DNA from 2 places in the Lysinibacillus sp. NPDC097287 genome. Region 2 is predicted to be linked to the other one. Evidence: predicted binding sites of a transcription regulator. Region 2 holds the regulator's gene; the other holds the start of a gene.
What was found. Region 2 encodes Rex, which represses fermentation and respiration genes when NADH is low (regulators of the CRP and FNR family bind a similar motif). Its sites were predicted from a motif close to TTGTGAAATATTTCACAA; they were not measured.
Positions count from the first base shown of each region.

Region 1: ACIQ2D_RS00265 (L-lactate dehydrogenase) is a predicted target of Rex. The motif match lies at 14,465-14,482, and genes of this name have one in related genera.

Region 1 is NZ_JBIWCX010000001.1:56,581-72,191, reverse strand. Features, by position in the region: gene ACIQ2D_RS00325 (reverse transcriptase-like protein) at 1-586, shown strand, start outside; gene ACIQ2D_RS00320 (malate:quinone oxidoreductase) at 1,075-2,577, shown strand; gene ACIQ2D_RS00315 (DUF1540 domain-containing protein) at 2,863-3,084, shown strand; gene ACIQ2D_RS00310 (sensor histidine kinase) at 3,687-4,994, shown strand; gene ACIQ2D_RS00305 (Spo0B domain-containing protein) at 5,190-6,512, shown strand; gene ACIQ2D_RS00300 (DUF2829 domain-containing protein) at 6,598-6,819, shown strand; gene ACIQ2D_RS00295 (3-oxoacyl-ACP reductase) at 6,871-7,626, shown strand; gene ACIQ2D_RS00290 (QueT transporter family protein) at 7,780-8,289, shown strand; gene ACIQ2D_RS00285 (LysR family transcriptional regulator) at 8,641-9,558, opposite strand; gene ACIQ2D_RS00280 (phosphotriesterase family protein) at 9,947-11,062, shown strand; gene ACIQ2D_RS00275 (hypothetical protein) at 11,315-11,473, shown strand; gene ACIQ2D_RS00270 (L-lactate permease) at 11,662-13,236, opposite strand; gene ACIQ2D_RS00265 (L-lactate dehydrogenase) at 13,280-14,212, opposite strand; gene ACIQ2D_RS00260 (YdeI/OmpD-associated family protein) at 14,909-15,583, shown strand.
Region 2 is NZ_JBIWCX010000019.1:55,486-71,096, reverse strand. Features, by position in the region: gene ACIQ2D_RS19780 (ABC transporter ATP-binding protein) at 169-2,112, opposite strand; gene ACIQ2D_RS19775 (redox-sensing transcriptional repressor Rex) at 2,312-2,947, shown strand; gene ACIQ2D_RS19770 (twin-arginine translocase TatA/TatE family subunit) at 3,102-3,296, shown strand; gene tatC (twin-arginine translocase subunit TatC) at 3,317-4,141, shown strand; gene ACIQ2D_RS19760 (CPBP family intramembrane glutamic endopeptidase) at 4,362-5,108, opposite strand; gene groES (co-chaperone GroES) at 5,299-5,583, shown strand; gene groL (chaperonin GroEL) at 5,639-7,270, shown strand; gene ACIQ2D_RS19745 (SH3 domain-containing protein) at 7,985-9,499, shown strand; gene ACIQ2D_RS19740 (lytic polysaccharide monooxygenase) at 10,158-11,195, opposite strand; gene ACIQ2D_RS19735 (RNA polymerase sigma factor) at 11,852-12,361, shown strand; gene ACIQ2D_RS19730 (hypothetical protein) at 12,361-12,966, shown strand; gene ACIQ2D_RS19725 (hypothetical protein) at 12,966-13,520, shown strand; gene ACIQ2D_RS19720 (glycosyl hydrolase family 18 protein) at 13,894-15,132, shown strand; gene ACIQ2D_RS19715 (YcdB/YcdC domain-containing protein) at 15,294-15,611, shown strand, end outside.

The sequences.
Region 1 (15,611 bases), on a different contig from region 2:
ATTTCATGAATATCTAAATAGAGTAAAAGGCAAGAAAAAGACCATTGGCAAAAAGTTTTCATGTGAAAAAACTGCCTATCAATGGCTAGAAACCAATAAAGTATCTTCTGTGAATTCATTAAAATCAACTAAACCAAAAGAAACGGTTGCCAACAAAGCGAAGAAAGTGACTAAACAAAATACGGAAGTAGTTATCTATATAGATGGCAGCTACAAAAATAGTCGTGGGAAGTATGGAGTCATAGGTTTTGCACCAATGAAAACTGAGCCGTTATTTAAAACGTTTGGCTATGTTTTTGATGAGGAGTTCAATAAACTACATAATATCGGTGCCGAATTGATGGCCTGTTTACGCGCTCTAGAATGGGCTTACAGTAATGATATGAAAACGGTTCATATTATTTATGATTGCGAAGGTGTTATTTCTATCCAGGAGAAGGAGCAAACACAGGGTGCGCGGAAGACATATTATCAAACAGTTCAAGCATTTAAAAGTAAATTAGACATTCATTTTCTACATGTACGCCATGGCAATAATGCTTTACATCAGAAAGCACATGTACTATCTCAAATGGCAGTCCATTAAAATTATAGTTTGTAGAGCCCCTTACGTGTAAGGGGTTTTTTGTGCGTGGTGAAATAATAATAAGGCGAGACGGATAGAATCATTGAACTGACGGATAAAATGTTCAAAGTGACGGATAAAATTGATGAACAGACGGAGAAAATCTAAAAGTGACGGATAGGACCAGAAGCAGGGGATTATATTGCAGTTAAACTTGTGGAGACAAATAAATATGATGTAAACAAAAGTCGTAACTCTCGCAAAAAAGCAAGAGGGGGATTTATTTTTTTTGTGTGTTTTTAGTGTCTTTTGGACGGACTATTCACTTTTTACTAGTTTTATCGAGCTTTTATCTATCATATAACAGTTGATATTTTAATCTTTAAACAATTGTGATAGACTAGTAGAAGTTTATAATTGATACAAAGAAGTTGTGTGACTGGGTGCACTTTGGCTTGCTGTGATGACTATGGTGGAAGCGCCTACATCTTTTTTGCAAATATAAGGGGATAAGGAAGGTTAAAATGAGCAACAAACATAAAAAAACAGAAGTTATTTTAATTGGTGCTGGAATTATGAGCGCTACTTTGGGATCAATGCTAAAAGAATTAGCACCAGAATGGAATATCAAAGTGTTTGAGTCGCTTGAAAAAGCTGGGGAAGAAAGTTCAAATGAATGGAATAATGCAGGAACGGGACACGCTGCGTTGTGCGAGCTGAACTACACATCTGAAAAACCGGATGGTACAGTTGATATTAGCAAAGCGATTAATGTTAATGAACAATTCCAACTTTCAAAGCAGTTTTGGTCTTATCTTGTAAATAGTAACCTAATCAATAATCCACAAGACTTCATCATGCCAATACCTCATATCAGTATGGTACAAGGTGATAGCAATGTAGCGTTTTTAAAGAATCGTTTTGAAGCAATGTCAAAAAATCCGTTGTTCAAAGACATGGAATTTTCTAATGATCCGGAAACATTGAAAAAATGGATTCCGCTTATTATGGAAAACCGTCCAGCAGGAGAAGCGATTGCGGCAACAAAAGTAGACGAAGGTACGGATGTTAACTTCGGTGCTTTAACACGTATGTTAATTGACTACTTAGAAACTAAAAATGTTGAAATTAACTACAAACATACTGTCCAAGCGATTAACCGTACGAAAGAAGACAAATGGGAACTTAAAGTACACGATATTGATGGCTGTAAAATGGAATATCATACAGCAGATTTCGTCTTCCTTGGAGCGGGTGGAGGAAGCCTAGAATTACTTCAAAAAACAGGTATTCCTGAAGGGAAACACATTGGTGGATTCCCAATCAGCGGACTATTTTTGGTATGTAACAAGCCAGAGATTGCTGAGCAACATCATGCAAAAGTTTACGGAAAAGCTAAAGTTGGTGCTCCACCAATGTCTGTTCCACACCTTGACACACGATATATCGATAGCAAAAAATCATTACTATTTGGACCGTTCGCTGGTTTCTCACCAAAGTTCTTAAAAACAGGTTCAAATATGGATTTATTCGCTTCTGTAAAACCGCATAATATCACAACATTATTAGCTGCGGGTGTTAAAGAGATGGGCTTAACAAAATACCTAATCCAACAACTTCTATTATCAAAAGAGCAACGTATGGATGAATTACGTGACTTTATCCCGAACGCAAATATCGATGATTGGGATATTGTAGTCGCTGGACAACGTGTACAAGTTATTAAAGATACTGAAGCTGGCGGTAAAGGAACACTTCAATTCGGTACGGAAGTTGTTAGTGCCGCTGATGGTTCAGTTGCTGCATTACTTGGTGCTTCACCAGGAGCTTCTACTGCTGTTCACGTTATGATTCAGGTAATTAATAAATGCTTCCCGCAACATGTAAAAGAGTGGGAACCAAAATTAAAAGAAATGATTCCTTCTTATGGCAAGTCACTAGCAGAAAACCCAGAGTTATTACAAGAATTGCATACTTCAACATCACAGGTGCTAGGTCTAAGCGAAAAATAGTCAGAACTTAGTAAATCTTTGAAAGTAAAAAAATTTACTGATGAAATAGAGAGATAAGATATATAATTTACTTAATGCATTGAGTGAATACAAAAATATCATAGAAAAAACAATTAACCTTCAATCTTCGGATTGGAGGTTCTTTTTTTGTATGGAAGCAAAAGCAGAAGTTTTTAAAATAAAAAATCTTGAAATGGACAAAATACATGATGAAGAGTATTGATGCGGTAATGATTTCTTTGATCGATACTTTTCAAGACACATCAAATCACAAGGAGGAAATTTATGCCAAATATAGAAGTGAACTGTACTGTATCCAATTGTATCTTCCATGCAAAAGGGAATATTTGTGGGGCTGAAAAAATCAAAATCGATATGGATTACCACTCAAATACAAAAAATAATACAGAGTTTGCTTCTGACTTTGACTTTCACAGCATGTCTGAAGAAGCCAATCAATCTTCTGACACGTGCTGTAAAACGTTCAAATCTAAAGAAAAAAGCTAAAAATAAATTAGTTTTTAGAGTAAGTAGTTTGAACGTATGGGTTATTTAGCCATGTAGATGATAAAGATATTGAGAACTGCACCCCAACTGTTAGACATTAGCTAATAATTGGAGGTGCAGTTTTCTTATACGTTTACTGTTGAATTACCAATAATTAGGGTGTGTGTTTAGGTTAAAGTGGATCTCTAAGTAAATGTAATATGAGGTTTTTTTATACGATGTTGAGTATTCAACTTTTTTATCAAAAATATTCTCCGTCTAAGGTGTAAATGCATGCAAGTACAAATAGTGGGTAAAATTGTACGTATGTTTTATGGTAATTTGTAAGAAATAGATATAAATAAGGTCTTAAGTTATTGTTGAGTTTCTTGCGAGCGACACGATATGAGTCTTTAGTAATGAGTCTGGCTAATTAGTGAGCTAGTTATGTAATTTTTTTCAAGAAAGGATTATCTATTAAACAAGTTATTTAGTTGATTATTATAGTATAATATTAGAGATAGGAAGAGAGTATTGATTTTGCTTCATTTGCAAGTGAATAGTTAGAAGAAATTCACATGAACTACCGTTCGGATTAAAATGATAAGGAAGTACGAGGTTTTATGAAAAATCGCAAAATAAAGCTTATTTTAGTGTTATCTATGGTCTTATTATTATTATTCACAAGTTTAAATGTCATTACTTCTTATGTGAAGATGACAAAGACGGTCGAAGAATCAATCGCAAATCAAAGTCTTGAGTCAGCAATTTCTATAGCGTCTGCTATAGATACTGAAGCATATAAACAATTTTTGAAAGATCCCGTAAGGAACGAATATTACTGGGAAATAAGAAGTTACTTAAATGATGCAAGAGAAAAACTGGGTGCTTTACATGTCTATACATTAGAAATTGATAATCCGGTGGTTTCAAAGGCAATGATAAACGGTTTCCCTGAAGAATTAATAGATAGTTATACTATTGGTGAAGTTTGTACAGTTCCCGCAGCTCAGGTTAGAAAAGCTTATGCAGGAGATACATTTGTAACAGGTGTAATTGAGGATCAAAATTATGGCTCCTATCTTTCTGTTGGAGCGCCGATAAAGGATGAAACAGGTCAGGTTATTGCATATTTAGGTATCGATATTGGTGTCAATACACTAAATGTTATCAAAGGAAAAGTTCTAGAAAATAATGTGTTGAACCTAGTTTTTAATGGTGTATTTATATTGTTCGTTATTGTTTCATTTTTATTTTTGCAAAGCTGGTATCAAAAAGAAATGGCAAAAGAGGTAGGAGTTACTGAGGATATGTATCTAGGAGAAATAAAAACCTTGATCACCTCTGTTTCTTCATTAAGACATGATTTTATCAATCACATTCAAGTAATTCATGGGCTACTTCAATTAGGGGAGTCGGATCGGGCACAAAAGTACTTATCGTCACTATCTAAAGAAGTTCAGTCGATTCAATCTCTAAAATTGAATATAGATCATCCTGGTTTGTCTATATTATTACAAACCAAAAAATTAGCTGCACAAAATAATAATATTAATGTAGATTTCACGATTTCTCGTGATTCATTTGATAAAATAAAAACAACAGATTTAATCAAAATACTATCGAATCTAGTTGATAATGCTATTGATGCAACAATTGAATTGCCTGAAGAGCAACGAAAAATTACGATTTGTTGTACAGCGGATGATAACCAGTATGAATTTAAGGTTACGAATACGGGTCCAACTATTGTTGAGAAGGATCAAATATTTAAACAAGGTTTTTCAACAAAGAGGGCTGAGCAAGGAAAGTTAAGAGGGCAAGGTTTATTTATTGTAAAAGAAATTGTGCGTAAATATGATGGGGAAGTTTCTATTGATTCGACAAATGATTTAGAGACGACAGCCATTGTAAAAATCCCACTGAATTAAATAAAAGATAGTAAGCTTCCTACAAATTGCTGTGGGAAGCTTTCTATTTTGAAATTTATTATATTATGATAGTATTCTTAGATAGAAGTTTCTTAATATAGTTTCGATAAGTAAATGAATGTTCTAGATGAGATTCGGATAATTTAAGCGATTATCCAACCTTTTAATAAAAAAGATGAGGAAGTACAAGTTTATATGAAAAACCGTAAAATAAAGCTGATTTTAGTGTTAGCGATTGTCTTATTATTGTTATTTACAAGTTTAAATATCTTTACCTCTTATGTGAAGATGAAAAAGACTGTCGAGGAGTCAATAGCAAACCAAAGTCTGGAAGCAGCAATATCCATTGCGTCATCAATGGATATTGAAACTTATAAGAAGTTTTTAGAAAATCCAGGTAGGAACGAATATTATTGGGAAATTAGAAGATACTTAAATGATGCAAGAGAAAAGCTAGGTGCTTTATATGTATATACATTGAAAATTGATAATCCTAAGATTTCCAGAGCAATGGTAGTAGGTTACTCTCCAAATGATTATATGTTTGAAGATTATCCGATAGGTGAAGAGACTATAATTCCAAAAGAACAGATATCACTAGCTTATTATGTTGGAAAAACATTTGTAACAAAAGCTATGGAAGATGTAAGATACGGTAGTTATTTAACGGTTGGTGCACCTATAAAGGATGAAGTTGGGAAGATGATCGGTTACCTTGCTATTGATATTAGTACCAATACACTGGATGAAATCAAAGGTAAAGTGCTAAAAAATAATATCCTTCTTTTTGTTTTTAATGGTGTAGTTATTTTGGTTGTAGTAGGCTCTTTTTTAGTTTTGCAAAGATGGTATCAAAAAGAAGTAGCTAAGGAAGTGGGGGTCACTGAAGATGTGTACCAAGCAGAAATTAAAACATTAATTACTTCTGTATCTTCATTAAGACATGATTTCACCAATCATATTCAAGTTTTACATGGGCTACTCCAATTAGGAGAAATTGAACGAGCACAAAAATACATAGCATCGCTGTCTAAAGAAGTTCAGACAATTGAATCGCTAAAATTAAATACAGATCATCCTGGTCTGTCTATATTATTGCAAACAAAGAAACTAGCTGCACAAAATTATAATATTGATATGGAGTTTACGATTTCTCGTGATTCATTTGATAAAATAAAAACAACGGATTTAATCAAAATATTATCGAACTTAGTTGATAATGCCATTGATGCAGCGATAGAATTACCAGAGGGTGAACGTAAAATAACGATTTGTTGCACTGCGGATGATAACCAGTATGAATTTAAGGTTATGAATACAGGTTCAACTATTGTTGAGAAGGATCAAATATTTAAACAAGGTTTTTCAACAAAGAAACCGGAGCAAGGTAAGATAAGAGGGCAAGGATTATTTATCGTAAAAGAAATTGTACTTAAATATGATGGGGAAATCTCTATTGGTTCGACAAATGATTTAGAGACAACAGCTATTGTGAAAATTCCATTAAAGAATAATTAATCGTAAGTTGTAAACTTTGTAAAAATCCAGTATACTTTCTTCGATAAAGAATGCTACCTATGACAGAGCTAAAGGATGAAAATAGATGACATTTGAAGAGATATTACCACGTTTAAAAGCAGGCGAGAAAGTAATTCGTGATGGTTGGGGCGGTGCCGAGTTATATGTAAAGCTTGTTGGACAAAGTGAACATGATGGCGAGAACTTAAACCCTTATTTTTTAATTAATGTACGTGGTGAGGGCTACACAATGTTCACACCAACTGTTTGTGACTTGTTAGCAGAAGATTGGATAATTGTAGACTAATAGAAAAGGCTCATGAGCAATCATGGGCTTTTTGTTTTGAGGAGAGATGTTATGAAATTTGAAGAGTATGCAGGTAAGACTGTATTTGTAACGGGGGCTGCCTCTGGTATTGGTCAGGCGCAAGCCATTGCTTTTTTAGAGAATGGGGCAAATGTATTTGCGTTTGATTTGGATGAGCAGGGGCTACTACAGCTACGTAAACAATATCATGAACGCTTTGCTTATCGGGTAGGGAGTGTTTGTAATAAGGAGGATGTAGTGAGAGCATTTGAGGAAGCTGTAGCGACATTCAAACATGTGGATATTTTACTTAATACTGCAGGTGTGTTAGATGGCTTTGCAAAAACGCTCGATACAGATGAGGCGCTTTGGGATCGAATCATGAATACGAACGTTAAGGGTACATATTTTGTGACGAATACGATTTTACCTCATATGTTAAAACGGAAAACGGGTGTAATTGTTAATATGGCGTCTATTGCAGGACTCGTGGCCGGTGGCGGTGGTGCAGCGTATACCGCATCAAAGCATGCCATCGTTGGTTATACCAAGCAGTTAGATTTAGATTATTGCAGTGAAGGGATTCGTGCTAATGCGATTGCACCTGGCGCTATTCAGACACCGATGAATAAGGCCGATTTTGAAGGAGATGGTGAAATCGCAAAATGGGTAGCAAAAGAAACACCAGCTGGCCGTTGGGCGCAACCAAGTGAAGTGGCAAGTTTAACACTTTATTTGGCGAGTCAAGCAGCTGACTATATGCACGGAGCTATCATACCGATAGATGGTGGTTGGCTTACAAAATAAACCTGTTAAACTATGGTTTTTTCTGTTACAATGCGCAAGTAAGCAAAATTTGGCTTGCACTACGGCACTTCTGTTAGGGCGAAATGCTCTCTTCCTTTGGTCGTAGTTATTACTAAAATAGCGATCGCGCTATTTTACAAAGGAGAATGAAAATTGGATACGTCTGTTTTTAAAGATTCATCACGCACTTCTGTAAGTGAACTTACAAAGACTGCGCTTGTTGCAGCTTTGTATGTGGCGGTAACTGTCTTATTGTCAGTTATTAGTTTTGGCGCTGTACAACTACGATTATCGGAGATGTTCAACTATTTGGTATTGTACCACAAGCGGTATGTAGTGGCAGTGACGCTTGGCGTAGTACTCGCAAATTTCTTGTCACCAACTTGGATACTAGATGTACCAATCGGTGGAATTGCGACATTTCTTGTATTACTACTATGTCGACGTGTAACGAAAAATATTACAAATGATATTATGAAAATGGTTGTGACCGCATTGATTTTTGCTTTTTCAATGTTCACAGTTGCAGGGCAATTAACCATCCTATACGATCTTCCGTTTTGGGCGACTTGGTTTACGGTTGGAATTGGTGAGCTGTTGTCGATGACTGTTGGTGGGTTGACGATTTTCTTATTAAATAAAAAGATCGATTTATCGAAATGATAAAAAACGCATTCGCTTAGGCTAACGGGTTCGGAGTAAAAAATCAAATTATAGTAGTAATTTTAGGTCCAAATCTCAAATGATTTGGACCTTTTGTATTTATAAATAAAGGGTTATGATTTAAAAGTGTATAAATTAGCACGTTGACGATAGTTTGAAATCTCTGCTAAAATGGTTACTGATTTTTATGTTAAGTTGATTGCTGAAATAATTGAGTTTATTTTAATGAAGTTTATTAAACCAAAGAATAATACAATAGAACATCCTTTAGCAACGCTAGTAACAAATTTATTGTTTCTCCGTCAAGGGATAAGACATTAAGATATTCTTACCATTGATATGAAGTAATTGCTAAATAGAATCTAAGCAATTCTGGTGCTTTGGAAATTCTATTTTAATGTACTCTAAAAATATGTTGGCAGCATTAGAAATGTGTTTCGTATTTGAGTAAATCCAGCCAGAGGATGACTTTGTTGAATGATGATCGACTAGTTCGATTGCGACAAGGTCACCATTTATATAATGAGGGTCATTTAACATTGTGAAATCTGAAGCAAAACCTAAAGCCGTACCTTCAACTCCGGCTTTGATGAGCTCTTCTGTATTATTTGAACTAAATAAAATATTCAATGGTCCATAGTTTTTGAAGAAATCATCGATGAAACCTTGATCTCCATTATAATATACAGCGGTTTGATTCAGCAGTTCCAGAGGACTTATTGTGTCTTGGAACGCTAACGGAGAATTTTTGCTTACATATACTTTTATTTTTCCTTCTAACCAAACTTCAAAAGACAAATCTGTTCCTTTTTTTAATATATCCCCGTACACAGCGACAAAACCCATGTCTATTTTATTTTGTTGGATTTTTTCAATTATATCTGGCGTTCCAGTTTCAATAATTTCAAAACTTACATTAGGGTAGGCGGCATTAAATGAAATCATGGACTTGATCAGGTATTTCATAAAACCAGGAATTGTAGCTATTTTTAATTTCCCATGGATCAAGGAGGCATCTATTTGAGCTTCCTCTTTTAATTTTTGTAGTTGTATCAAAATATCATTTGAATTTTTAATGATTTTTCTTCCTTTATTTGTAGGTATTGTACCTTTTCTTGAGCGTTCAAATATTTTTATTCCAAATTCTTTTTCTAGATTAGAAATAGATTGGCTGATTGCAGAAATAGATATATGCAAGTTTTGAGCAGCGCTAGTAATAGATCTCGTCTTCGAAACCTCCACAATATGGATCAATTGTTCGATATTCATAGTAACACTTCCTTTAATTATATTTAAATGATACTTCAGAAAAATCGAATTTACTTGAGTATAAAATAATCGTATATTAAATTCAAGATATTCCTAATTTTCGGAATATTGAACTTCTAGTAAATATGGAGGCAACCTATGAATTCTAGCTAGAATGGAAATTTCGAGAGAATTGCTATGGGGCTCCTAAACATTATGCACTTGAATGTCGTGATTAGAGAATGACTTATGTAGTATTCAATCTGATAAATTATCGCATTACAGCTAGCGTATCTCCTTAAGAATCAGTAAGGAGATACTGTGGCCTTATTTGTGGTCTTCTATTAAAAAAGAACGACGGCCTATGTGAAAGATAAAACTAATTTAAAAACTGTGGGAGGAAATCATTATGACGAAAGAGATAATGACTGTGTTAGGTCCTATAGCTCCTAACCAATTGGGTTTTACATCTATGCATGAACATATCCTTGCTGATGTAGGTTTTTATGCCAAAGTGGCTGAAGAAACAGTTCCTACAATTGACAAAATTTTTTTTCCCGCTAAACCGGATGAACCAGTTAAAATCGAAAATTTGAGTTTTCTTAATCATGGTTTTTTTAGTATATCTAAAGACAACACAAGCTTATTAGATGAGGAACTGATGAATGCAGAAGTTAAGGACTTTAACATAGCTGGCGGTTCGGCCATCCTTGAACTCAGCATACCTGGTATTCGAGGGGATGTTGAAGGGCTTAGAAGAATCTCCGAGAAAACAGGTGTGCATATTGTGGCATCAACTGGATTATATGCGGAAGATTCTTGGCCAGCAAAATATCTTGAAATGTCAGTGGATGATTTCAGTAATTATATGAAAAATGAAGTTGAACAAGGTATTGAAGGAACGAGTGTCAGGGCTGGTCATCTTAAATTTGCTCCCAATTCATTGAGTTCTAGATCAGAGAAAATGGTGAGAGCGATTGCTCGAACTTCCGTGAATACAGGCCTTGCTGCTACTCTACATCAAGGCCTTCAAATGACTAAAGACGATGGGCGGAGAATGGCGAAAATGTTGATTGAAGAGGGAGCGGATCCTCAACGGGTAGTGTTTGCTCATATGGATAAATTAACTTTCAACTACCCTGAGTCTTATCAATTGAACAATTATTTGTTAGATCCTGACTCACGTCGACTTGATATGGAGTACGCGAAAGAACTGCTTGATCTTGGATTTACGCTCAGCTTCGACACTTTTGGTCATAATTGGAACCTTGAGCCGATTGGTCTATTAAACCAAACAGATTACGAAAGACTTGCTGGTTTGGTAGCTTTGATAAAAGAAGGGTATTCCAAACAACTCGTGATTGGTTGTGATGTTTTTACTAAGATGTTGACTCGTCGTTATGGTGGAGACGGATATAGTCGTATATTAAATTTCGTCGTACCGGCTCTAAGAAATATAGGGACTCCTGAGGTAGACATTCAAAATATAACGGTAGAGAATCCAGCTCGTTTGCTAGCGCGTTAATAAAGGCAGAGAAAAAAGATGACATTGAACAAGTTTTTGTATTCTTTTGAGGGCAATGAAAACCTTATATATCTATCATGACCATGTAAAATAGGGCACTTAAGGTTCAATTTTGAACAAAAAGTGCCCTATTTCTTTGATCTTTTTTATTCTTTTTCTTTTAAAGTGTTAATGTCCGCTTTAGATTTACCAATGAAATAAGGCTTTAAAGATAAAATTAGAATTATCACATATTCAACAGAAGGATACTGAATGTTACACGAGATTGAATACAATGGTGAAGTGATAAAATCAACAACTGATACATATGGGTCTGGTAGTATAAATACAGCAACCTGCAGATCCATAGATGTTAAAGAGGCGAAGAAAGAACTGATTACTCATTTACAGGTTGTGACCAAACCAATATAGATATAAGCATTATAACAATTTGGAAATAAAAGTAGGTTCTATTTGAAATAAAAAAAGCAAGGTACTCGACAATTCAATCGTCGAATACCTCGCAAAAATAATTGGTCTTTTTCAGTACTCTCACATAAGCGAGAAGGGAGGATCTGTGGAAACTTTAGTCTAAGGGGGGTACTAAGCTTCCGCAGATTTTAAAAAATCATGGATAAAATAAATGTCCAAATACAAACAAATGCAAGTAATGCAATACTGTATTTTAACGTCATTTTTGTTAACTCGGCTTCTTTACCAGTTTCTCCAACGGCAGCAGTGGCAATGGCTATCGATTGTGGGGAAATTAGCTTAGCCATTACACCACCTGCTGTATTTGCAGATACTAATAAAGCTGAATCGACACCTATAATGCTACCGGCTGTAGCCTGAATAGGGGCAAACAATGTATTGTTATTTACGACGGATCCAGTCATAAATACGCCAATCCATCCGAGTATTGGTGATAATAATGGGAAGATTGCTCCTGTAGTTGCTACAGCCTCACCTAATGCACTTGTTAATCCTGCATATGTCATGAGCTTAGCAATACCGAGAATCGCACAAATCATCACAATTGGAATCCAAAATTCTTTAATAGTTCGTCCTAAAAGTTTAAAACCATGACTGAAATTAATGGATTCTGTTGTTAAAATCGTTGTGATACCTGCCAGCAAAATGGCTGTACCTGTTGCACTTACTAAATCAATGCTTGAACTTAATGATGAACCTGGAATGCTAAACGTTAATTTAGTAAAGGCTAGCGCGCCACCTTCTGCGAATAATGCCTTAAATGGCGGTAAACTCCAAATGAAGATAAAGATACTTAACAAATAGAACGGTGACCAAGATTTTATGACGTCACTCGTTGAATGTTTTTCAATTTTAACTTCTTTACCGTTAAGCAAGAAGATATTCTTCGGCTTCCATTTTTTTAAGAAAACCGCTAATAATCCCATCGCTAGTAAAGGCGGAATAATATCAGCTAATTCTGGGCCCATAAATACGGTAATAATGGCTTGCGTAACCGTATAAGTACCAGATACAACAAGAATCGCTGGTAAAGTTTCCTTAATCCCTTTAATCCCATCAATTAAGAAGACAAGTAAGAAAGGAATTGTAAAGTTAATGATCGGTAACGTTAATGCTGTCATTGCAGAAACATCCATTGCCGTTACGCCGCCTTCTAAATTCAATGTTCCCGTAATGGCTACTGGAATACCAATGGCACCGAACGCTCCAGAAGCACCGTTTGCAATTAGACATAGCATCGCAGCTTGCAGTGGTTTGAATCCTAAAGAAACTAATAACACCGCGCAAATCGCGATTGGTACACCGAAGCCAGCAGCTCCTTCTAAGAAGGCGTTAAAACAGAATCCTATAAGAAGTAGTTGGAGGCGTTGGTCCTGAGAAATACCGGCAATACTCGCACGTAAGATATCGAATTTCCCTGAATCAACTGAGATTTTATATAACCACACGGCCATAACAATGATATAACCAATCGGCCAGATCCCCTGAATGGAACCTTGAATGACACTACCAACTGATTCGCCCATCGGTAATTTAAACACTAACATAGCGATAAAGAATGTAATCACTAAATTCAATAAAGCTGCATAAATTCCCTTCATTTTAAAGATTGTCAAACATAAAAGAAATAAAATAATTGGAACAGCTGCGACTAGTGAGGAGAGTAGTAAATTATTGAATGGATCGTAAGTTTCTACTAACATGATGTATAGCTCCTTTGTTAGATGTCCCTACTCCATTTTGATATTACTGCCAAAATGGAGATTGAATTTCTTTCAATGTTTTAACGGAATGATCTAGCTTAGCTTTTTCTTCATCACTTAGTGGAAGCTCTACGATGCTCTTTCTTCCTGAACGATTAATGATTGTAGGAACACCAACATACACATCATTGTGACCATATTCTCCTTCTAATAATGAACCAACAGGTAAAACAACTTCTTCATTTCGTAAGATGGCTTTCGTGATTCGTGCAAGACCCATTGCGATACCGTAATAAGTGGCACCTTTTGACTCAATAATTTCATAAGCTGCATCACGAACTTGGACGAAGATTTCATTTTTACGCTCTTCTGATAACTCAGATGCAATACGTTTACCTGAAATGTTCGCGCTGCTCCAAACAGGAAGTTCTGAATCACCATGTTCACCAATGATATAAGCATGAACACTTGTTGGTGCTACACCAAATTCTTCGCCTAGTAGGTAACGGAATCGTGCAGAGTCTAAAATTGTACCTGAACCGATTACTCTTTCTTTTGGTAGGCCAGAGAATTTCCAAGTTGCATGAGCTAAAATATCTACTGGGTTAGAAGCAACTAAGAAAATACCGTTGAAGCCAGAAGCCATAATGCTATCTACAATTGATTTGAAAATTTTAAGGTTTTTGCCTACAAGATCAAGTCGAGTTTCACCTGGTTTTTGTGCTGCACCTGCACAAATAACAACGATAGCAGCATCTTTACAATCACTATAATCACCATAAGTAATTTTTTGAGGAATTGGCGCATATACAAGACCATGATTTAAGTCCATTGCATCTGCTTTTGTTTTTGCTTGGTTAATATCGACAAGTACTAATTCTTCACAAATCCCTTGGTTAATTAAAGAGTAAGCGTAACTAGACCCAACTGCTCCTGCACCAACTAATACAACTTTATTTCCACCTGTTAAACTCATCTTACATGCCTCCAGTTCAATTTTTATAATCCATAAAAGGAATTTCAGAAATGACTAACATAGTTTGGCACTGATTATTAGGAATATACGCTCATTAAGAAGGAGTTTTATATCCTAACATGCCAAGCACTGCTTTGAATTACACATCATCTATTGGCTAAACGTGTGCTTTTTTTTATCATTTGTACTTTCTTCTACTTGAATAGGTTAAATAAAAAAGGTTCTAGATTAAGGTGTTCTATTTCCTTGGCATTATGAAAATGTTCACTTTTCAAGGAAAAAATAGACAACTTATGTTTTGACCGGTCAACTTGTATTTTGTGTTGTCTAATTGTATGGCTATAAAATAGCACAGGTTTATTTAGTTTTTCAAACCTATTTTGGAATTTGTCAAAATAAATTTGAATTTTTTTCGGATATTGTTAAAAAGTGTTCAAAAGTTTTATTATTAGCTTAAAGCTACACTTAAACACTAGTCTGAAATGAAAAAGAGCAACATATTTTACTTAACTTTAGCCAAGCTAATAGTAAAGGAATGACATGAATGAAGAGATGTAATGCATTTTAAGGGGATTTTTAGAGTTTCTTCTTATTATATTGAAGAGATGAGGGAAGTTAAAAAGAAGAGGAAAGGATATTTTCTACTGAACGCATTAGATTATTTACTATTAGAAGAATAACCAGATAGGATTGAAAATGATGACGAAAACAATAGTTGAAAAATTAAACTTAAAGAAATTCGAGAAGGTGGCAGTATTACATTTACCAGCAGGCGCGAATTATTTAGCTGAGTTGAAAGATTATGACACGGAGCTAACAGATAGTACTTACGATCTTATATTTGCGTTTGTCTTAGATATGGATTCATTAAAAGGTGTCGTTAACGACGTGATCGTCAATAATTATCTAAATAAAAATGGCTATATCTTTTTAGCGTATCCTAAAAAGGGGAATAAAGTATACCCAACTTTTATTCATCGTGATGATCTATTGGAAGGGTTAGGTGCAGACGAAGCCGGTTACGTTGGTACAAGTAACATCAAATTTGCCCGGATGGTTGGATTAGATGATACTTTCACAGTAGTTGGACTAAAGGAAGACTCAAAAAGTAAGAATAAGGTATCGACCAAAGCCAGCCAATGTGTAGACGATTACATTGCATTGATTCCTGAAATTGAAAATGATCTACAAGATACATCAGATTTACTCGCGTTTTATCAATCCTTAACGCCGGGCTACCAAAAAGACTGGGCTCGTTATGTCTATAGTGCAAAACAAGAAGCTACTAAAGAAAAACGCCGTGAGGAAATGAAAGCAATTTTAAGTGCGGGCTATAAAAGTCGGGAGTTATATCGGAAAGATAATCAATAAAACCAATCAGGTGCTTTAAAGGTATAAA
Region 2 (15,611 bases):
TTGTGGACAGTGTGGAAAAGTCTGTTGATATGTTGGTATTACTAGCTTCGTAGTGTGTATAAAGTTGTGGGCATTTTTTGTCGAAAAATAGCACTTGACCAATATATACGAAAGAATAGTAGAAGTAAAGGAAAAACCATGCGACAAGGCACATGGTTTTACAGAGTTTTATACAATAATATTTTCAAGTTCTTCGTTAAGTTCCAGCCACTCTATTTCCAGTAGTTCATGCTTCTCTTTTACAGCGTCTAATTCACCCTGCAATTGTGAGATTTTTTCATGGTCTGTAAAAATCTCAGGGGCGCAAAGTTCTTCTTCTAAACGCGCAATTTCCACATCTGCAGCGTGCATGTTAATTTCTAATTCTTCAATGGAACGACGAATTTGGCGTTCGCGCTTTTTCGCTTCTTTATCGATTTTAGAAGTAGACGTTTTTTCAGACGTTGCTGTTTGTGTTTGCGGTTGAGCTGCTGCTTTCATTTGCGCAATTTCAAAAAGCTCTTGTTTTTTCTCTAGGTAATAATCATAATCCCCTAAATACTCAAACGAACCATTGCCGGATAGTTCAATGACTTTTGTTGCAATTCGGTTAATGAAGTAACGGTCATGTGATACGAATAACAGTGTACCCGGATAATCAATAAGTGCGTTTTCTAGCACTTCCTTGCTATCTAAGTCTAAATGGTTGGTTGGCTCATCGAGAACAAGGAAGTTTGCTTTTTGCATCATTAACTTCGCAAGTGCAAGACGTGCTTTCTCACCGCCAGATAACGAATTCACCGCTTTATCCACATCTTCACCACTAAATAGGAAACGGCCAAGTGTGGTGCGAATATCTTTTTCATTCATTAATGGCCATTCATCCCATAATTCTTTTAAGACGCTTTTATTGCTAGAGAGTTTTGCTTGTTCCTGGTCATAGTAGCCAATTTGAACGTTAGTACCATAGCGAATTTCCCCAGCAAGTGCAGGTAAGTCTTTCACTATTGTTTTCAGTAGTGTCGATTTACCGACTCCGTTGGGACCAACGAGCGCAATACGATCTTCTCGGAATGTGCGAAGTGTAATGCCAGTTGAAATTTGCTTGTCCCCGTAGCCTACAGCTAAATCATCAATAGAAAGCACATCATTGCCGCTTTGACGATCAATTGAGAAGCCAAAACTTGCTGACTTTTCATCGCCGGCAGGAGAGTCCATCCATTCCGTACGTTCGAGCATTTTACGACGACTTTGCGCCATCTTTGTTGTGGAAGCACGGGCGATATTTTTTTGAACGAATTCCTCAAGTTTGGATTTTTCATCTTGCTGGCGCTCAAACATTTTCAGATCGCGTTCATAGTTTTTCGCCTTTTCATCTAAATAGGCGCTATAGTTGCCTGTGTATTTTGTAACGCGGTGACGAGACACCTCATAGACAATCGATACGACTTGATCTAAGAAGTAGCGGTCATGGGAAACGATTAAAATCGCACCTTCATAGCTCTTTAAATAAGTTTCTAACCACGATAGAGTTTCGATATCTAAGTGGTTAGTCGGTTCATCGAGAATGAGTAAATCCGGCTTACTTAATAGAAGCTTCGCTAGCGCAAGACGTGTACGTTGACCACCGGAAAGTGAGCTAATCGCCTTTTCATAATCCTCAGGGAAGAACTGCATACCGTGAAGGACCGAGCGTGTATCTGATTCGTATTGATAACCACCCGCATCTTTAAAATCATGCTGCAGTTGATCGTATTCAGACATTACTTTCGCATATAGGTCGGAATTCTCGTAAACAGCCGGATCTGCCATTTGTTTCTCTAATGATCGTAGTAATTTTTCCTGAGCACGTAGTGGTTCGAAAATTGTCATCATTTCGTCCCAAATCGTTAATGTCGAATTTAGCCCAGCATGCTGTTCCAAATAACCAATTCGTACACCCTTTGGAATGATAATATCGCCAGAATCATACGACATTTGACCGGCGATGATTTTTAGTAAAGTGGACTTGCCAGCACCGTTGCGTCCTACTAATGCCACGCGATCACGGTGTTGAACTTCTAATTTTACTCCACTTAAAATTTCATCTGCAATGAAGGATTTATATAGTTGATTGACTTGTAATACAATCATTCGTGACACCTCAATTCTTTATTAGTGTACTGGATGATAGATTTGCTTGCAATGTCAGTGCTTTACTTATTCCAAGCTGTCATGTAAGATTGAAACGATTTCCCTTTAGCTAGCGGCGTATGTCACCAATTTTGTGATTCAAAATGGGGGGACTAAAAAACGCCAAGGCGAATTTGATGTTTTTTGAGGAGGAGCAAGTTTGAAACAAGAAGTGAAAATTCCACAAGCCACAACAAAAAGACTTCCTCTTTACTATCGATTTATTCAAAACTTCGCACAAGAAGGCAAGGAACGTATTTCGTCGAAAGAATTGAGTGAAGCGATGAAAATTGATTCTGCAACAATTCGAAGAGATTTTTCTTACTTTGGTGCGCTTGGCAAAAAAGGTTACGGTTATGATGTACAGCATTTACTGACATTTTTCAGTCAGACACTTGATCAGCATGAAACGACAAAAGTTGCTTTAATCGGTGTCGGGAACTTAGGAAATGCTTTACTAAAATACAATTTTCAAAAAAACCACAATACACATATCGTTGTTGCATTTGACTCTAAAGCACCAAAAGAAGGCAAGATGATCAGCAATATTCCTGTATATCATCCGGATTTATTAGAGGAAAAGTATGCAGAGTATGGGGCAGAGCTTGCTATTTTAACGGTGTCATCTCGTTCAGCGCAAAAGACGGCAGATAGACTTGCAGCGATGAAAGCAAAGGGCATTTTGAATTTCACACCTGAGCGTATTACAGTACCGGATTCGATGCAGCTATTAACAATTGATTTGTCGGTAGAATTGCAGGCGTTAATTTACTTAATTCGTAATCAAGAAGATTAGGCGGATTACATAGCATATTGGAAATTTTGTTAAATAACTGTGTTATCTTTTTTGATATGAACTGACAACTAGATGAAAAACTTTCACATATAATTAGTTAGCCAAATGATAGTATTTAAGTTAAAATAATGAATATAAAGAGGAGGTGGCTGTAATGGGTATTGGTCCTATGAGCCTAATCATCATCGGTATTGTAGCTATTTTAATTTTTGGGCCTAAGAAGTTACCGGAGCTAGGTAAAGCAATGGGTTCTACACTTCGTGAGTTTAAAAACGCTACTAAAGGTTTAGCTGACGACGATGATGATGATAAAAAGAAAGTCATCGATGTAAAAAACGATGATAAGTAATTGAAGGATGTCTCTATAACATGAATTCAAACAACCAAACTGTCATTGAACATATAGAAGAATTAAGGAAACGACTTTACTTCGTAGTCGTTTTCTTTGTTATTGCGATTGCAGGCGCGTTTTTTTTGGCAGAGCCACTTATTCACTTCCTACAAAGTAGTGATACTGCGCAAAGTTTTTCATTAAACGCATTCAAAATCACAGATTCTATAAAAATTTATTTCCAAATGATTTTTTATATTGCTTTGTTACTAATATCTCCACTAATTTTGTATCAGCTATGGGCATTCATTTCACCAGGGCTATATGAAAAGGAGCGTAAAGTAACATTAAGCTATATTCCTTTTGCATTTATCTTATTTATAGCTGGTATTTCTTTTTCTTATTTTTTACTATTTCCTTATGTATTAAACTTCATGATTGATTTATCTGCGCGACTAGGTGTGCAGTTAACAATTGGGATTAATGAGTATTTTACATTTTTATTTCAAATAACATTGCCATTTGGTTTTATATTTCAGTTGCCAATTATTCTATTATTCTTTGCACGTTTGGGTATATTAAATCCTCAGATAATGGTGAAGTATAGAAAATACGCTTACTTTGGTCTTTTCGTGTTAGCAGCGATGATCACACCGCCAGATTTAATGAGTCATTTAATTGTAACTGTGCCAATGTTTGTACTCTATGAATTTAGTGTTTGGATTGCGAAAATAGGCTATCGAAAGTATCTGAAATCTGAAGAAATGCGTTTGAAAGAAGAACAGGTGGCTGAACAAGAACGTTTGGTGGAAGAAGCACTTGAACAACAGCGCAAACAAATTGAAGAATTAAATAATAAGTAATAAGGATAACTCGTTGCATTTAATATGTAGCGGGTTTTTTTGTATTTAGGGAGGGTATACTATTGTTGGCTGAGGGAATAAACCGATAAAGTGAGAAATGATCCGTTATCACGAAGAATGACCCAATAAGACATGAAAAAATCAGTATTAATAAAGGAACATGAAAATTTCAAAGAAAAGCCACCCCGATAAAGATACCGGGAGTGGCTTTACTAGAAATTTATTGCAGTTTTTGTGCTTCTTCAAGAAACTTTTGCAAAGGTTCTGCATAGAATTGTACGAGAGTCACAAAACCATTTAGCATGATGTGCGCGATGATTGACGTCCAGATTCGCTTCGTTTGGTGATATAAAAAAGCGAATATTAAACCACAAATTGTATATAGTAATATGTGTGTGAAGTCAAAGTGAATTAGTGCAAAGAAGATAGCACTCACAATAGCTGCAACCCAGAAATTTGTTGTCTGGACAAGCGATCCAAAAATGACACGACGGAAAACAAACTCTTCTAAGATAGGACCGAATACTACGATAGCTAGAATGGCAATAGGTGCACCTTTAGCAATCGAAACGATATCGGCGGTATTTTGTGAACCTCCTTCAATACCAAATACCATCATTTCAATAGCTGCCCCAATCATTTGCCCAAAGAATACAAGGAAGAAGCCGACGACGCCCCATACGATTGTAAGTGGGACAGAAGCTTTTTCACCAGGATAGACATTCCAGAAGGCTTTGTCACGGGACGTTAAAATTAAACTAAGAATTAGCGCAATCGCAAAGCTAATCGCGATATACCAGCCCTGTGTGATAGGTGCAGCCTGTTCGTGTGGAAGCCCAGTTGTGCTCATGACCACACGGTGAAATGGTTTTATAAGAGGTATACTAGATAGCTGCATTACGATGTAAATAAGTAGAACGTATAGTGCTGTTTTTTTATACTTAATTGCTTTTTGAGAAATATTCACCTGCAAAATCCTTTCCTTACTTAAGCTTATTTTCTATTGTAGAGGAATATGGAAAGAAAACAAAATTTTTCGAGGTTCTCACTTGCAAAAGAAGAAGTGATTTATTATCATAATAAGAGTATTAGCACTCGGTATACTAGAGTGCTAATAAATTTAAAAGAAATATTTAATTAATAGGAGGTTGTTTCACTTGTTAAGACCACTAGGAGATCGTATCGTAATCGAACTAATCGAGGTAGAAGAAAAATCTGCATTCGGCATTGTACTACCAGACTCTGCGAAAGAGAAGCCACAAGAAGGTAAAGTAGTAGCAGTTGGAACAGGTCGTATATTAGAAAACGGACAACGTGTAGAGCTTGACGTTAAAGTTGACGACCGCATTATTTTTTCTAAATACTCAGGCACAGAAGTTAAATACGAAGGCAATGAATACTTAATCTTACGTGAAAGTGACGTTCTTGCGATTATTCAATAATATTTATATATTAAACAGGCTTAACGAATATTCCATTTCAGGAGGGTAATTCAATATGGCAAAAGATATTAAATTCTCAGAAGAAGCTCGTGCATTAATGCTTCAAGGTGTAGATAAATTAGCAAACACAGTGAAAGTGACATTAGGGCCTAAAGGTCGTAACGTCGTTCTAGAAAAAAAATTCGGTTCTCCACTTATCACTAATGATGGTGTGACAATCGCAAAAGAAATCGAGCTTGAAGATCCATATGAAAACATGGGTGCAAAATTAGTAGCAGAAGTAGCTTCTAAAACAAACGAAATCGCTGGTGACGGTACAACTACTGCAACAGTTCTAGCACAAGCAATCATCCGTGAAGGTCTTAAAAACGTAACAGCTGGCGCAAACCCAGTAGGAATCCGTAAAGGTATCGATAAAGCGGTTGCAGCAGCTCTTACAGAACTAAATGCCATTTCACGTCCTGTAAGCAACAAAGAGGAAATCGCGCAAGTAGCGGCAATTTCAGCAGCTGACGAAGAAGTTGGCCAATTAATTGCAGAAGCTATGGAACGCGTTGGTAACGACGGCGTTATCACTATTGAAGAGTCAAAAGGCTTCACAACTGAGCTTGATGTAGTTGAAGGTATGCAATTCGACCGTGGCTACGCTTCTCACTACATGGTAACAGATACAGATAAAATGGAAGCGGTACTTGAAAACCCATTCATTTTAATTACAGATAAAAAAATCACAAACATCCAAGAAGTACTTCCTTTACTTGAGCAAGTGGTACAACAAGGTCGTCCACTATTAATGATCGCTGAAGATGTTGAAGGTGAAGCACTTGCTACACTTGTAGTGAACAAACTTCGTGGTACTTTCAACGCTGTAGCAGTTAAAGCTCCAGGTTTCGGTGACCGTCGTAAAGCAATGCTTGAAGATATCGCAATTCTTACTGGTGGACAAGTAATTACAGAAGAATTAGGTTTAGACCTAAAATCTGCTGACATTACTTCACTAGGCCGTGCAGCGAAAGTAGTTGTTACTAAAGACAACACAACAATCGTTGAAGGTGTTGGCGGTGCTGATGCAATCGAAGGTCGCGTAGGTCAAATCCGTGCGCAACTTGCAGAAACAACTTCTGAATTCGATAAAGAAAAATTACAAGAACGCCTTGCAAAACTTGCTGGCGGTGTAGCAGTTATCAAAGTTGGTGCTGCAACTGAAACAGAATTAAAAGAACGCAAACTACGCATTGAAGATGCTCTAAACTCAACACGTGCAGCAGTTGAAGAAGGTATCGTATCAGGCGGTGGTACTGCGCTTCTAAACGTATATGGTGCAGTTTCTGCAGTAGCAGAAAAAGAAGAAGGCGATGTAGCAACAGGTCTAAAAATCGTTCTTCGTGCACTTGAAGAACCAGTTCGCCAAATTGCTAACAACGCTGGTCTTGAAGGTTCAATCATCGTAGACCGTCTAAAACGCGAAGAAATCGGTGTAGGCTTCAACGCAGCAACAGGTGAGTGGGTAAACATGATTGAAGCGGGTGTAGTAGACCCAGCGAAAGTAACTCGCTCTGCTCTACAAAACGCAGCATCTGTAGCAGCTCTATTCTTGACAACTGAAGCGGTTGTAGCAGATATTCCAGAACCAGCAGGCGCAGGAATGGGTATGCCTGATATGGGTGGCATGGGCGGCATGATGTAGGCCTTTCGTAGCAAGGGTTTACACAGCTTTTGAAGGTTGATGATTTCGCCATTAGAGAGCATTGATATGCACGTTTCAACACTTCTTTTTATGAAGTAGTGTTACTCACAATTTAAATACAAAGCAACTACCACTTCTCATCATTTCTAACATTTGATGAGAGGTGGTTTTTTTATGTTATTAAAATTTGCTTATGTATGGAGTAGTAATGATATCGGTGTCATTATTTTAGTAGTTACTAAATTGATTCGAAGAATTATAAAAGCATATCATTAAGTTGGTGTGATTTTTCTATATGAATAAGATTAATGAATATAAGAAGCGACAAAGCAAACATAAGCTCTTGGTTGTAATAAGAAGTGTGTCAAAGCACAATTGTTTCAACTTTGAGTTATCTCACAACAACAATCGTAGCTAGCTTCTAGAAGCGTTTACCGAGCCTGCGAGAGTTGATAGATTTGGCATGGGCTTGTTTCAATGGATTTTAGGAAGCTTACCTATTTCACAAAAAGGTAAAAATCCAACAATCATTATTTACAACCTTTTCACCGAATCAAAATTAAACAATATATGTAAGAGCTTTCATTTATCACTCAATCCTGTTAAATGAAAGAAACATTGAATATTACCCCTATCTCAAATATTGGGTTTATGATAACATAAATCTGAATCTTTTAACTTTAGAAAATAGGAAAGGAAGTGTAATAATCACATATGAAAAAGATATTGAAACCGTTGATTAGTGTTATTGCCGTGGGTGCTCTCTCTCTATCTATAAATATAGATAAAGATGTATTAGCTAATAATATTGCAAATACATGTGAGTATGATTCGGCATCGAAAAAAAACCCTGATTATTCCACAATGAACTGTTTGTTAACCGAAACTGCACTGAGTTATGATGTTCCTCCTGAAATTGTGAAGGCAATAGCGGAAGGTGAAAGTGGAAATTGGCGTCATTTCGATACGAATGGTGAAGCGATTGTGACAGCTGATAATGGAATTGGCGTTATGCAAATTACAAATCAAGCTGGCTATAATCCAGATAGACTAAAAAGCGATATTGTCTATAATATTCAAGCTGGTGTAGAGACTCTAGATAAAATGTTTAAGCGGAAGGATTTGCCTAGCATCAACGGTGGGGAAAGAGATGTATTGGAACATTGGTACTTCGCTATCATGGCTTATAACGGTACTAAGCCAGTAAATAGCCCAATAATCCAAGCTACTGATGAAAGAAATGCAAATGCCTATCAAGAAAGAATTCTCCGGATTATCGATGAAATGGGGTTAATAGACTTAACAGAGCTGCCTTTTTCACGCGAACATTTTCAATATGACTCTAATAGCAGGGAAAATATAAAATTTTCAGCGATGAACTATGATTTTGATTTACCATTAAAAAAATCAAAGCATTTATTTGAAACAAATCAAAAAGTTAGTGCAACAACTAATGTAACAGTTAGGACAAGACCTACTACGGATAGCCCTTCTATGGGTACTTTACGTGAAGGCGAAATTGTTACCATTACGGGTCCTTTTGAATATGAAGAAGTATCAACGAAGAAAAACCATTTTGTTTGGTATCCTGTGAAAAGAAGTGACGGGACAGAGGGGTATGTAGCATCAAGTTATTTAAACTACTCAGCTTCAACACCAACGCCAACACCTCCAGTAACACCGCCAACAACGGGAAACATTGATGTAACAAAGTTTGCTGATTACAATGCAAATCAATACTGGGCGCAGGATTTTCAGTGGGCAGTAAGCAAGGGTATTATAAGTGGATACCAAAACGTGAAAAACCCATCGACAGGTAAGTATGAAAACTTACTTAAACCGTACACTAACTTAACGGAAAACCAAATGTTATCGATCCTATTACGATACTTCAAACCATCAGAACTAGCTTCAACGGTAGCTAATACTTCATGGTATGGAGACGTAAACTACCAACTGGCTACAAAATACTCTTTACCAGTTCTAGGTGCAAACACAGCATCCAAACAAGCTATTGCAGGTAAGGATATCACACGGGGTAACTTCGCTCGTATCTTAGCTTCAATGCATTATGGTAAGACTGTATCTCAGTCTGAAGCTATTAAATTCCTTCGTGATAATGGTTTAACAACTACTAAAACAAATGCAGAGTTTAAACCAAATGATTCTCTAGCAAGAGCGCACACAGTGGCATTCTTCCACCGTTACGAACAAATATTCAATAACTAAATTGCTACATACAAGTGAAAAGGTGACTATAAAAGTCATCTTTTCTTTTTTTTATGTTTAATAGATCCTTTCTTGACACTCCTCGAACCATTCATAACTAAATTCATTGACACAGATTGCTTGATGGGAGCTACAAAGTCATGTGTTAAGCTACAGGAGTGATTGAGGAAGCATAACAAAAGGACTTGTATATAGTGAGGTGTTAAGTCAGGGTTTAATTTTGCGATTGAAAGAAGTCTAGCCATCCTTAGTTGTACCATTTTAATGACGATAGGATATCCGGGATGTCTCTCTGTTTTAGCAAAGATGAAGTCTTGATTATAGTAAGCGTCACCTAACTGCCGAATGTTTATTCTTTTCCAACTAAGGGGTACTTCATTATTTAATGATTTAGAACTTGAAGATTATTAAGCTTACGGGTTGATTAATCTCCGATTATGCAGTGAGGTTGGATTGATGTATTTACAGATGAACAGATATATCAAATGTTAGGAGCTATGAATCAGGATTCTCTCTATAAAGTAAGCTGTACCCCACCGGGTAGACTTATTAGGGTCTATTCGATAGGATACAGCTTATTTCTTCATTCAAATCTTTATTTTACAATCGACCACTCACGACTTGAGACGGGATTATTTCCTCGTGTCCATTAGTTAGTCTAGTAAAGAACATTTGTGTACTTTCCGTTGTCTCCACCTAAGTAGACTTTGCTTATATTCCATTCATTCAACGAGGAATTTGGTGCCCCGCTACCGTTATCTTTCACAAGTTCCCATACGATTGAATTACCTGGTTTTTCGCCTTGTGTCCACCACTTTGCTTGGTAATGATTACCGTTGTACTCCACTTTGTCTCCACCTAAGTAGACTTTGCTAGTACTCCATTCATTCGCCGAGGGATCCGGTGTTACGCTTCCGTTACCTTTAACAAGCTCCCAAACAGCTGAGTTGTCAGGGTTTTCACCTTGTGTCCACCATTTAGCTTTATATAAAGAACCATTATATGTAACTTCATTACCACCTACATAAACTTGAGTACTACTCCAAGTATCGGGATTAGGATCAGGTTTGACTGGACCTGGATCTGTAGGAGGGAGAGTTGTCCCATCAAAGTTTGCATCGATTACATTGTAGAATGCATTTGGTGTATCAGCGATACTCCAAACCGCAAGAATGACTTGATAACCTGAACGTTCTGGTACATTACAGTTATGCTTTACGTTGAATGGTGGTTTTTTGCCCCCGTCATTAATCGAACAGAAAAGTTCAAGATCAGCTCGCTTTAATGGTTGATCTGGATTCCAATCTTGTTTTGTAATGTAGTAATCCCACTTAGCTGTTGCATGTGCTGCGGTAAGTGTCCATTCGAAAGTATTTGCACCGCTTTTCATGGGTACTTTTGTCCACCGGTATTTTGATTGTTCGTCAAGCTTTGGAAATGTATTCGCACCTGCGATTTGTCCATCAGCCGGACCCCCGATTGGGAAGTTCCCTGGGGCTTCCAAACTTTGTGGTTCATATTGGACACCGCCACAATCGATGTTAGCACCTGTTTTGCATAATAAGCCGCGACTCTCTGGTTTACTTACGTAGCCATGAGCAGCAGCAGTACTTGAAAAAGCAAGCGAAAGTACTAACATTAACAATGCTCCAAAAACGACAGACAATGGTTTTTTGTTGAAAATATGTAATTTCATATGACTAATACCTCCTGTAAAATAGTTATTATATGTTGAACAAATGAAAAATTGAGGGCGTCTTGCAAGTGTAGTAGAAGCCTTCTAGTGTTGGAGTTTCTTCTGTGAGGTTTGCTAACCCTGTATATATTCTTCACATCAACACTATTCTATTTATATAGTATGAAATAATAGATAACAATAACTAAATGCGTTTATTAAGAATAACAAGTAATATTTACTATTTTGATCTTAGCTTTTAAAGGTCTTTAATCTCTCGTGAATAGTCTTTGTACCCTTATTAATCAAGCGAATCAATTGGATGCTTATCCAGGCAAACCATCAGATAATGTCAGTAAAGATATTGGGGGACTTAGATAATCTTGAAATTCTGAGAGTTTCCGAGTAACTTCTTCTTTCTTAATTTTCATCACCTATAAAATCCGTCATATAATCGATGAAATGCAATATTTTAAGACCTTCATAAACTTCCCAATTGTATATTTCGCACAGGAGGCCAGTAGCCATTTCTAAGAAATCTTAATTTCTGTTGTGTCTCTTTGCTGGTGATCTTTCATTTCTCCTATGACGATCTTTATAAAAGGCAATTTTTTTTTAGTGTAACAAAGTATTCATTCGAACGACTTATTAGTGAATTGTGAAAGTGGGGTGAAGGTTTGCGAGAGGGGAAATTACAAATTGAACAAGTATATGATGCTTATCACCGAGATGTGTATCATTTTGCACTTTATTACACGAATAACAAACAAGAAGCGGAAGATATTACTCAGGAAACATTTCTGAAAGTACTCAAGCAGTTCGATCGTTTAAAGGATAGAAGTAAAGTAAAAACGTGGATATTATCGATTGCTAGAAATACAGCTGTAGATATACATAGGAAACACAAAATTAGAAGGTTATTAACAGAAAAAATTAGTCATCAACCTATGATAAAAGAAGTTAAAGAACCTCAAGACATATTAGTGAAAAATGAAGATTGGCAAGAAGTGCAGGATGCTTTAATGACATTGAAATCACACGATCGTACAATCATTATTTGCCGTATGTTAAAGGATTATTCAATTCAAGAAACAGCTGCAATACTCGGTATTTCAGAAGTGAAAGTACGTGTGGATTTTCACCGAGCGATGGCCAGGCTTCGAAAAAAAGTGGGGAGGGATGACTGATGGAAGACCAGGAACGACAACTATTCGATGCATTAAAAAATCGTTCAGGTAAAGAACCAAATCTAGAATTTTCAAAGCAAGTTCGTAGAAAATTACAAACGACACATGCGCCGAAGAGAAAACGATTTTCTGTAGTGACAGTATTAACAATTCCAGTGACCTTTGCGATTGTCGCTTTCTTAGTAATGATTGTAACAGGACAATCTTTAGAATTTTTGGAGTTGAAAAGTGCAGCGCAACATACAATCCCTAAAGAGAAAAATCTCCCTTCAATCGTTGTCTTCTGTCTACTACTAGCGCTGCTATTGTATATTGTATTTGTTTATAGTAAGGGATATTTAAAAGGGCAACTTGTTTACATGACATTTTCACTGTCATTTGTGGCTTGGGTTGGAAATGTAGTGTATGCAGAAAGCATTCGTATAGAAGAACCGTCGTCGATGCCGACAAATAGTGAATCTTATGAAAATGAAATTAGTCCATACTTGATCCAAAAAGAACATGACCAACCTTGGGACGTGAAATTGGAAGAAAATAGTGTGATGGAACGAAAGTTATCCAAACTTTTAGGTTCAGACAGTCTACAACTGAAGGAGAGTGAATAATGATGAAAGATCCTTATGGTTATCTATCGGGTGGAGCAGGGTTCATTTTTATTGATTTGAATATAAATGGAGCAACGTTTGATATCTTGCCAGACTTTCTAGGATTTGTATTACTAACTTATGGCGTTCATCTTTTGCCGGCATTTCATAATTTAAAGCGGTGGTCGAAAAATCTTGGAATCATATTAATAGTGCTGTCATTATTAGTTGAGTTGGATAAATGGCAGAGTGTAAAGTTTTTCGGGCAAATAGGCGAACAATTGCTGCAGTTCCTATTAATCGTCTTTATGTATTACGTGTTTCAATTATTATTGCATATTCATGAAAATAAATCTTTAGAGAGCAAAACATTTAAAACTTACCAAAGATTTATGACTCTTATGCTTTGTGGATTTGTGATACAGGCATTCGCTATCAATGTAGAAGTTTCTTTGCGGGAAAATCTGTATTTTCTCGGTGCTGTACTACAGTTAATTGCCTTTTTTGTATTTATGAGATATGGACGTGCTGGTTCTATACACTTCAAAGAAATGGCGAAATCTAGGTTAAAGTAGGAGAAGCATTAATCTCTGTACAGAAAATAATTAGAAGGTCCATCTGCAAAAAAAGCGGTGGACCTTTTGTGCGATCACTGTGATTTATGACCATTTAATCGAGAGTATAAACTATTTGAATGATATTTATTCTCTGCTCAAACGATGATTAGTTAACGCTGATAATTCAGTTGATTTATATATATATTGAGATTTTAAAGAAGACGATTTCTACTTTACTTAATTTAGAGTTACCTCTTAAAAAGTAATAGACATGTTCCTTTTCCTACAGTCATAAACTTAATGGGTATTGTTATTAATCGTGTAAAAAGGAGGCAGTCACATTCAAACACACGTTGTACGCGCTGGGGAGTCCTTATGGGGAATTGCACACATGTATGGTACAACTGTCCAAAATATTGTAGATGCCAATCAGATACCTGAACCAAATCGTTTGGTCGTTGGGCAAGCATTGGTGATCCCAATCGTGGGGAATTTTTATTATGTGCAGCCGGGGGATAGCTTATGGTCAATAGGACAGCGCTTTGGCATAAACTATTTAACACTTGCACAAGTAAATGGAATTAATCCTAACCAATCTTTGAGGGTTGGCTTACGTCTCTATATTCCGCCGATGCCAAAGACGAAGGCGGAAATATTGGCGTACTTAGAGCCAAGAGGGACATCTGTTAGTGAAGCATTATTAAATCAAGTGAGGGAAACGGCACCGTATTTAACATATCTAGCGCTGTTTAGTTATGAGGCGAGACGTGATGGGTCGTTAAAAGTTCCACCATCTCAAGGTGTGACTGAGTTAACAGGCAAGACAGGTACGGTGCTTGCGATGGTTATCTCGAATCTAGAAAATTTCCAATTTAGCGGAGAGTTAGCAAGAGATATTTTCCAAAGTAGAGCGGTACAAGATTTATTGTTTGATAATATTCTTAAGGAAGCAAAGCGTTTAGGTAGCGTCAGAGATATTCATTTTGATTTTGAGAATATACCAGCTGATCAACGGGTAGCGTATAACAATTTCTTAAAAAGGGCTGTTGAAAAGTTTCATCCAGCTGGATATACAGTTTCAACAGCGCTTACTGCGAAATCAAGCGCAGATCAGCCGGGCGCATGGTTTGCGGGGCATGATTACAAAGCGCATGGGCAGATAGTGGATTTTGTTATGTTAATGACCTATGAATGGGGCTATGCTGCAGGGCCACCTATGGCTATTTCACCTATTAATCAAGTTGAAGCAGTTGTGAAATATGCATTGTCTGAAATGCCTGCCAGTAAAATTATCTTAGGACAGAACTTATATGGCTATAATTGGACGCTCCCATTTGTACAAGGAGGTCCCAATGCTGAGGCGCTCAGTCCACAAAGGGCGATTGAAATAGCGAAAAGATACAACGCAGCTATTCAGTATGACACGACGGCCCAAGCACCGTTCTTTAAATATTATGATGAACAAGGGAAAGAGCATATTGTTTGGTTTGAAGATGCTAGGTCTGTCCAAGCTAAATTCAATCTTGTCAAACAATATCAACTACGTGGCGTAGGTTACTGGAAGCTTGGATTACCGTTCCCACAAAATTGGCTGTTAGTCGGCTCAAATTTCAATGTAGTGAAAAAATAAGGGGGAGAGGGGCGTCGTGGAAATGACAAAGCTCCTCCTTTTCTATCTACCTAGAAAAGAATCTGCAATATGAGAAAATTATAAGATAAATAGTAATAACTATTCACTATTTTCGGGATGGGATATACAATTATGGTAAAAAGTAATCTAGGAGGGGTATTTTGGGTAATTTTAAAAAGTTAGGTATTATTTTAACATCTACGGCATTTTCGTTAGGCGTGCTTTCGCCAGTTGCACACGCTTCGGCGTCTCTGAATAATGAGCCTGCGGGGAAAATTGAAATTCAAGTGGCATCAAAGGAGACGAAGGTAACTAAAGAAGAGCTTATAAAAAAATTGCGTACATTATTTCCGAATGAGTTTAACTTTTTAACAGATAAGGATTTTCAGATTGAAAGCGGTCATTATTATCCTGAGGACAAGACCATCCGCTACGAGCTGAACTTCGATAAAGTGGTTGACGGTAAAAATATCTATGGA